2 regions of the Desulfoluna sp. HI9BLuna genome follow, and region 1 is predicted to be linked to the other one. Evidence: riboswitches for the same ligand, from Rfam matches in the RefSeq annotation. Region 1 holds a riboswitch; the other holds the start of a gene.
What was found. Region 1 has a riboswitch for cobalamin ahead of ACOYW0_RS07520 (TonB-dependent receptor). Riboswitches for the same ligand answer to the same signal wherever they lie in the genome.
Positions count from the first base shown of each region.

Region 1 (4,212 bases):
GGATATCGCCCTTCTCCGGGTGGTGAAAGTAAAACACCATCACCGCGTGGGAGACGGTCTTCGATGTGTCCACACCCGCCGGGATACTCTCCGCCTGGGTGTAAGGTGCCAGGGGGGAGGTAATCGTCCCTGTGTTCAATGCCCTGAATGCCATGGGCCTTGATGCCTGAAAAACCTCATCCCAGCTGTGATACTTTTTCCCGTTCATTGTCATGCCTGCGTCCATGGCTTCCTCCTGTGTGCCGTTTGGTTGCGTCTTGGTTTCCGGCCCTTCGCCTTGCAAAGGGGCTGTGCCGGTCTTATTGGAAATCAAGTTCCGTGCCGAACATCACATCTCCCCCGTTTTGAGCAAATTACGTCCGGCAGCCGCACACAAAGGATCGCATGCGGTGTCACACGGGGTCATATGTGGTCCTATGTCTGCAACGTGACGTATATGGCACCCAGAAAGCATGCTTTGGAACCTCAGGCATAGGAGACAACGTCGTAGTCAATCTGCTGCTCGTCAAACCACCGCTTGATGGCCGTAAACCCCCGGAAGCCACTTTTTAAAATCTCCAGAATGTTGCCGGGGCAGATGGCCTTGTCCGCATAGAGCCAGTACTCGTAGTCCCAGTCCCCGAACGTGCCGGCCGCCGAAGGGCCTGTGTCGCAGCCCTGTACCACCAGCTTGTCTCCCTTGAAAAAAGCCTCGATGGTTGTGCTCTCGCCTTTTTCACCCACGTACCTGTAAACCGTCACCTTCTCATCCATAATCGATTCCTTAATTTCTTTTGCCTTATGTTTCGATGTCCCAGCCCGGGGGCACCCGACCTGAAACCATGCCGAACACCCACGCGCAAGAGTATCTACCGTTTCTCCGCTGTTTCCCTATGAAACGGATCACGCCTTAAGAGACGCGGGGTGAAAGGCCCCATGGCTATTCATACCTTTAAAGTCAAAAGTTACGTCACAAGGTACCGAGGGCACAGGAAACCCGACATTAATTTCTTACCGAGAAGGTGCAACTTGTTGTTGACAAAAACGGAAAATGAGTGATAGCAAACCTCATTCACACAGATGTCCTTAATCGGACTTAATAGGGAAGACGGTGTAAATCCGTCACGGTCCCGCCGCTGTAATCGGGGACGAAAAACGCAGGCACGACACCCCTGGTGCGTGTTCATGTCACTGGCTTTGCCGGGAAGGCGCGTTGAGTAGATTGATCCGGAAGTCAGAAGACCTGTCTGTGATGTGGCATACCCATGTTTCTTGCGAGCGACGAAAAACGTGGGAGAGCCCCCTTAGGCGGGGCGACCCGGGGATCAAGTTTGAACGGGTGCAGTCCCTGGCTTTTGTATTGAAGCTGGGGATTTTTTGTATCCGGACCTGCCCATGAGCCACCGGGACCCTTGCCTGCCACCCGGCATGCACGTACCGCGGCCATGGATGCCCCTGCCCGGGTATCGTTTAAAAAAAATCCCTGTTGAAGCAATGGAAGCAATTCCACTTGAGATGCAGCAGGTGAGACAGTGAATTACGCAATACGAAGATGTGCAGTCCTGACCCTGGCCCTTTGCGCCCTGGGCGGTTCAACCGCCTCGGCAGAAACCACGGAAACGCCCTCCATGGAAGGAATCGTCGTCACGGCCACGCGGGTGGCGGAGGACCGGATGGAGGTACCCGTCACCGTTTCTGTGGTCACCCGTGAACAGATCGACCGCATGGGGGCCACCACCCTCGAACAGGCCCTCAAAACCGTTCCCGGCCTCCAGGTGGGAATCCAGGGCAACGCCTACCCCCACATCGAAGTCCGGGGCTCCCGGGACACCAAAGACCTGGCCGTTCTCATCAACGGCATCCCCTTCCGCCAGGTCAATGGCTCCGCCGACCTGACCATGATTCCTTTGAACATTGTGGAACGCATCGAGTTTGCCAAAGGCCCCTCCTCCTCCATCTGGGGCCGGGGCGCCGTGGCCGGAACCTTGAACATCATCACCGTCCCGCAGGATACCTCCAAAGCCTCCACCACTTTCGTGGCAAGGGGCGGAAGCTTTGACACCTACGGGGCAGACACCCGGGTGCTCAGGCCCACCGACAAAGGCTATGTGATGGTCAGCGGCGGCGGCACCACCAGCAACGGCTATCAGGACGGTGTCGGGCGGGACGCCCAGAACGCCATGGTCACAAGCCACCATGAGTTCTCGGACACCTTTGCCGTGGATGTCCAGGCCCTCTTGTCCAATGTCAACGCGGACAGGGGCTCCACCATCCCCATTGTGGACGGAAAACCCATGGACGGGGTCACCCGGGAAGAGAACCACGCCATCGACGGCGCGTGCTACGACGGAAGGTATCAGTCCGTCACCATCTCCCCCACCCTCTCCCTCTCCGAAAACGTGAAGATCACCAACGACCTGACCTTCACCCAATTCGACAGCTATGCCACCGGGGGCACCACGGTGACGGCAAGTCAGAGCAACAAGGGCTGGTGGGTCAGCGATTCCGAGCAGACCGCCTTTCACAACGACCTGCGCATGACCCTGGACCACACCGGCGAGACCGTGGACAACACCTTCCTTGTGGGCACCTATGTGGAGATCGCCTCCCAGGACAAGGACGCCCCCGGCTACTCCTGGAGCAGCATGCCCAAATACGGCCCCCCCAACTGGGACACCCCCTTGACCAACGTGGGCAACCCGGCCACGGGCAACCCCACCGGCACCACGGTCAAAAGCGAGTTTGAACAGACCGTCTACAGCGCCTACGCCCAGGACACCCTGGCCATCGGAGACGTCTCCCTCATGGCGGGCATCCGCTACGATCACTTCCACGAAGAGCTCACCACCTCCAATAAAGACGTGGAAGCCGACCAGAGCGACTCGGCCTTCAGCCCCCGTGTGGGCGCCACCTGGAACGCCTTCCGGGTGGGCTCGGTTCAGACGGCCTTCTTTGCCACCTATGCCGAGGGCTTTCGCACCCAGTTTCCCAAGCTCAGCACCAAAAACAACAAAACCCTTCCCCAGATCCTGGACCCGGAAGAGACCAAAAGCTACGAAGCAGGGGTCAAGTTCTCCTCGGGCAACACACTCTTTGCCCAGGTGAGCTGCTTCCGCACCGAGAAAAAAGGCCCCCGCTCCTTCCGCACCTCCACCGATGATTTTCTCTTTACCAACACCCGCACCGAGGTGGACGGCGTGGAAGCGGAGATCTCCTGCCGCATCACCGACGCTGTCAGCGCCTGGGGCCACTACGCCTACCACGACGCCCGCTACGAAGAGTTCACCGATACCTCGGGCAACTCCTTTGAAGGCAACCGGGTGCGCATGTCCCCCGAGCACATGGCAGGCATCGGCGCCAACCTGGCCACGGACTTTTTCAACTGGAACGTCTCGGCCAACTACGTGGGCGAACGCAACCTGCGGGACAACACCACCGGCAACCTCCACACCCTGGATGACTACATCACGGTAAACACCGCCGTCACCGTGCCCGTGAAGAACCTCTCCTTCCAGGTGGCCGTCCACAACCTCTTCGACGAGTACTACATCGCCGACGATTTCTCCTCCAAAGACGCCGGCTACCCCGGAGAGCCCCGGAGCGTCACCGTCAGCCTGAGGACTGATTTTTAAAGCGAGGTGAGCCACAAACTTCGTAGCAACCGGATACGTTCTTTCGTTCCCAGGCTCCGCCTGGGAATGATGCTCGGAGGCTCCGCCACAACGGTTGAAATCGCTTCACACTGGCAAGGTGAAGGTAGGGTGCGCTTGCGCACCGCCGAAGAATCGTAACGGTCATGAGCCCCTATGAAGATGCCCGCCAAACTGTATAGACGCGGTAAAAGACGTTGGTTTTTCGAACAGATGGTGCGCAAGCACACCCTACAGAATGTCACAAAACGAACTGTAAACATGGCTCTGCCAATCTGTGGTCGATTGGGCTGAATCGTTGCAACGTTTTCCACGGATCACCGTGACCTGACCAATTCCAAGGAGCCGGGCCATGCCCATTAAAAAAGTACTCATGCTGCTGTGCCTGCTGGCCCTTTTGGCAGGATGCCGCCCGGCCCCGGACGGAACCGTCACCCTGGTCTGGGCCACCAACAGCCACCCGTCCCGGGTTGACGCGGCCCGGTGGTTTGAAAAGCAGCACCCGGGGGTCCGCGTGGAGATCATGCCCATGGGCGATGCCAGGCAATTTTTCCTGAAATGCCTCTACGGAGACGCCCCGGAT
Region 1 covers NZ_CP186555.1:1,892,041-1,896,252, forward strand. Annotated here, with positions in the region: gene ACOYW0_RS07510 (MBL fold metallo-hydrolase) at 1-226, opposite strand, end outside; gene ACOYW0_RS07515 (hypothetical protein) at 466-753, opposite strand; cobalamin riboswitch at 1,041-1,244, shown strand; gene ACOYW0_RS07520 (TonB-dependent receptor) at 1,512-3,611, shown strand; gene ACOYW0_RS07525 (ABC transporter substrate-binding protein) at 3,982-4,212, shown strand, end outside.

Region 2 (4,212 bases), 1.1 Mb from region 1:
TCCTGCATACCCGTCGATGTCGATATCGGTGTCGGCCTTCATGGCCCAGGCTTTTCTCTCGCTTGTTACTTCGGTTTCCTCCTTGAACCCGTATATTCCCGCGAGCCATTGAAAGGGCCCTTGGTTGTCCGGGGAGAACAGCCTGACCTCCTGGCTCATATGGTCGATGCTGTATTTGTTTGGCGAAGCCCCCCAGTTGAGGGGGCCCAGGTCATTGGTGCAGTCCATATCGGTGCTGTAGCTGTGGGAATAGTTCCGTAGCCCGGTGACGGAGGTCATGTTGAAGGACTCGCCGGAATACTTCATGTTCAGTGTCTGGCCGTTGCCTTCCTGGCGGGAGTACTCATCGGCGTCGTTGTGGCTGATGGTGTTATAATCCGTTGCATACGGTCCTGTGCGGTACCTGTAGGAGTTCTGCTGGTCATCGGTGTCCATGAAATCGGCTGTGAAGGACAGGTCCCACTGATCCGTGGGGGTCCACCTCAGGGTGGCGCGGCCGTTCTTCTGGTCTTTTTCAGCGCTTTTATCATCGCCGTTGCATGTGTTTGTGATGAAGCCGTCGGAGATACTTGCTTGAGCCGCAACGCCCAGATAGAGGGTGTTTTCGATAATGGGTCCGCTTGCGTTCATCCCGGCCCGCCAGGAGTCGTAGCTGCTGTATTCGGTGAAAAGCTTTCCCTTGAACTCATTGTCCGGCTGCCTGGTCACAAGGTTGATGACGCCGGATTCACTGTTTCGACCGTACAGGGTCCCTTGGGGGCCCCGCAAAACCTCAGCCCTTTCAAGGTCGAGCAGTTCGGTGTTGTACATGTAATGCAGCGGGAAATTGACCCCGTCCACATAAAACCCGGTGGGAGAGTAAATGGAGGTTGTAAAGGAGGAGACACCCCTTAAAACCAATAAATTCTCCGCCGAGGATTCGTTCATGAACAGGTTGGGGACATAGCGAACAAGATCACTCATGTCCTTGCTGCCGGAATCTTCGATGTCGGTGCCGGTGAAGACGGACAGACTCATGGGGACATCCTGAACATGCTCTTCTACTTTTTGGGCCGTAACCGTTACGGGCTCAAGCCGAAAAGGTGACGATTCTTTTTTCTGCTCCTGTGCCATCGCCAAAGACGCTGATAATGGGGATAGAGCCACCAGTACAACGAGCAGCGACGCCATAAAACCCTTTGGAAATCGATCTCTGTTTCTATTCATGACCTGTTCCTTAAAGCTGAATCTGTTACGAGTGATGGGCCTGAACTTAAGGGGCAAACCGCAGTTCAGCGCATCAGAGTTGCCCTTGCAGCCTCGTTGCCACAAGGCGCTGATGACGGATCATCAGAGTGGGCACCCGGCTCCTTTGAAGGGTGAAAAACGATAAAAATAAAGCCATCATGTAATGGTATAGCCGCAATATAGCGCCGCTGTTCATGGGGTGAAATGGGGGTGGTATGACCGAAACGGATTCTTGCATGACCTGGATGGATTTTTGAACGGAATCGGCTTTGACGGAGGCAGTCTTCCTCGGTGTGCTGTTGCCTGATTTTTGCCTTAGCCGTGCTTCGGCCCAAAGCAAAGGGGGCTCAGGCTTCCGGGAAAAGAGGAGGCTTAAGGCATGGCGCTGAAGCATGTGTTGCTTCGGTAAATACTCGGCCTGATGCCGAATTTGGTTTTAAAGGCATCGGAGAATCGCCCCGCGTCCATATAGCCAACTTGATACGATATCTCCTTGATATTCATGTTGCCCTCTTCCAGAAGCTGGCGGGCTCTCTCCATCCGATGCTCATGTAAATAGCCGAAGGCCGTTTGCCCACAGACCTGCCTGAACCCGTGCTTGAGCTTGAAATCATTCAGCCCGACTCGACTGGCAAGTTCCAGCAGTGATGGCGGGGTCTGCATATTCTCGACGATAATGCCCATGGCCTCATGGACACGGTCTATATCGGAAGGGCGAAGCGGAGCGGTTTTTTTTATGCTGTTTCTGGCAATGGCAGCCTGTTCAAGTTGAAGCGATATCAACTCAAGGGCCTTGCTTTCGAGGAAGACTCGTTTGATCAGGCCCTGATACGGGCAATTGAGAAGCTGGTGAAGGGCGGTTTGCATGGCAGGGGGCATGGAGCCCGCATAGTGGTAATGGGTCTTGGGGCACCCCTCCATAACAGCCCGGAGATCGGCGGGGGCTTGCTCCATATCCCCCCGGGAGAACATGCCCAACACGACCGGGTCGACCTGGATGTGGAGCATGTGAACGGGTTTTTCAGGGGGAAATTGGCTGTACCCTTGGGAATTTGGAAAACAGGATACGGTGCATGTGCCTGTTTCTGCCTGGATGATTGTCGGCTTGGGTTTCCCCAGGTTGACTATGGATCGGCCGCTTCCTGAGAGTACAAAGCAAAAGAGCAGTGGGGACCGCTCCATTTCGAAATGGGAGGTCACGCCTTCGGCATAGGTTGCCTTGGTAAGAATCAAGGAGAGCCCGGGCCTTAGGGGGATCTCTTTGGTCCATCCCTTCTCACCGTTTTCGGGCCGCCTCAGTTCAAGGTCCATATGATCTGAAACGATGTCGTCGGAACGTTGATGCCTTAATTCGGAGTCCATGCAGCACACCCTTTACACACGGTTTGTTTAAAAACGTAGCCCGCATGGTGTCTGAATGGCGGCAAAGGAGTGATATCAAAACATCGTGTGACGTGCTTTATTGCCTGGCGGGTGCCGATACCTCCGGTATGTGCTCAGGCAATAAAAAACCCACACAGGATCTTGCCTGTGTGGGTTACCGTTTTTCATACCACAACAACGTCATCACTTTGGTGCCATAAAGTGATGACACATCTCCATTCAGGTAAGTCTTCTGACTCCCGGATCATCCTACTGGCTGCGCCTTCCCGTCACAGTGTGGCAGTGGCCGTGTGCAGCGTTCGTCCCCGGTTACAGCGGCGGGCCCGTTCCTGATTTTCACAGGATTCCTTGTTATACTGATTTTATTCAGTACCTGAAGTCAGGGCCGAAGCAAATATCGAAGAAACCAAATGAAACCCTCCGGCTGCGTGGTGAGTCACCAGCGCGTTGCCCACGGTGTTCGGGTTACTTCATCACGGCATTCCCAGGGAATGTGTTCTTATCTGCTTGGGCCCCTGTATGTCTGCCAGAATACATTGTCGAAGAGGGGATATCCCATCGGCTGATCATGAACTGCACATAAAAAAGGCAATCGGCATCATAATCCTTTGCCAACAATTATTCTGGATTTATTGAATTGTCATTACATGAGGGGTTTATGGATGTCAAACGGAAAAGGTTCTGGCTAGGTGAAGATTTGTATTTGGATATGTGGTGAGCATCATGTGGTCTCGTTTATGTGGGAGTGGCGGGGGGGCTGGTGAGGCAGGTGGAGCTATGCACTCTTCGGCTTAGGAATCCTTATGCTGAGCGGGAGATTATCGACGTTTAAAGAGGCAGAAATTGGTAGGACGCTTTATCTTTTACGTTTGCCCAATGTCAAGGCCCTCCTCTTTTTCTGACGCAGCGGGAGGCAATTGCCTTTGAGATCAGTGTCGTGGGGCTGTTTTTAGGTGGCCTGGGGCTGGTTGTTCATGTTGCGTTTACACCCTTTTACCTTGGTAGGCCGTATGCGGGGCGGGTAACAACTATATCTGTTACTCCGACGGGATGAAGCATATCGTGAAATGTGTAGGTGCGACCCATTCATTCCCGTATCTTTCGATACGGGCTTGATGCGTTGCGGGAAAATTTCCATAGTGCTGAGCAGATTCTGAAACCAAAGCATCCAAAAACGTTGAAATAAAAGGACTGCGAACCTTTAGATTACAAAGAACATCTGCTCAAATGGTCACGTGAGGTATTTCTATTCCTGTACAGATATCAATAATATTACTTATTGATTAAGTTGATTCCAAATTTTGTATATGCATTTTTGGTTTTTAGGGGGATATTCGAATCGGTGACTAAAAGATCCACTTTAGAAATATCGCTCACTTTGATAAGAGATGTCGATTCCAACTTACTGCTGTCGGCAATAATGATTGCTTTTTGGCTAATATCTAAAAGTTTTTTTTGAATCTGAACCTCTTCCAAGGGATAGTCTGTAATTCCTGTTTTCAGAGAGAAGCTGCTGACACTTATAAATGCTTTATCTATAATAAATTCATCTAATATTCTTTCGGTTATTTTTCCGAAAAATGCTTGCTCTTTTACATTCAA
Region 2 covers NZ_CP186555.1:758,814-763,025, reverse strand. Annotated here, with positions in the region: gene ACOYW0_RS02800 (TonB-dependent receptor) at 1-1,113, opposite strand, end outside; gene ACOYW0_RS02795 (helix-turn-helix transcriptional regulator) at 1,600-2,589, opposite strand; cobalamin riboswitch at 2,816-3,002, opposite strand; gene ACOYW0_RS02790 (DeoR/GlpR family DNA-binding transcription regulator) at 3,883-4,212, opposite strand, start outside.
Region 2: another riboswitch for cobalamin. It lies ahead of ACOYW0_RS02795 (helix-turn-helix transcriptional regulator); the one in region 1 lies ahead of ACOYW0_RS07520 (TonB-dependent receptor).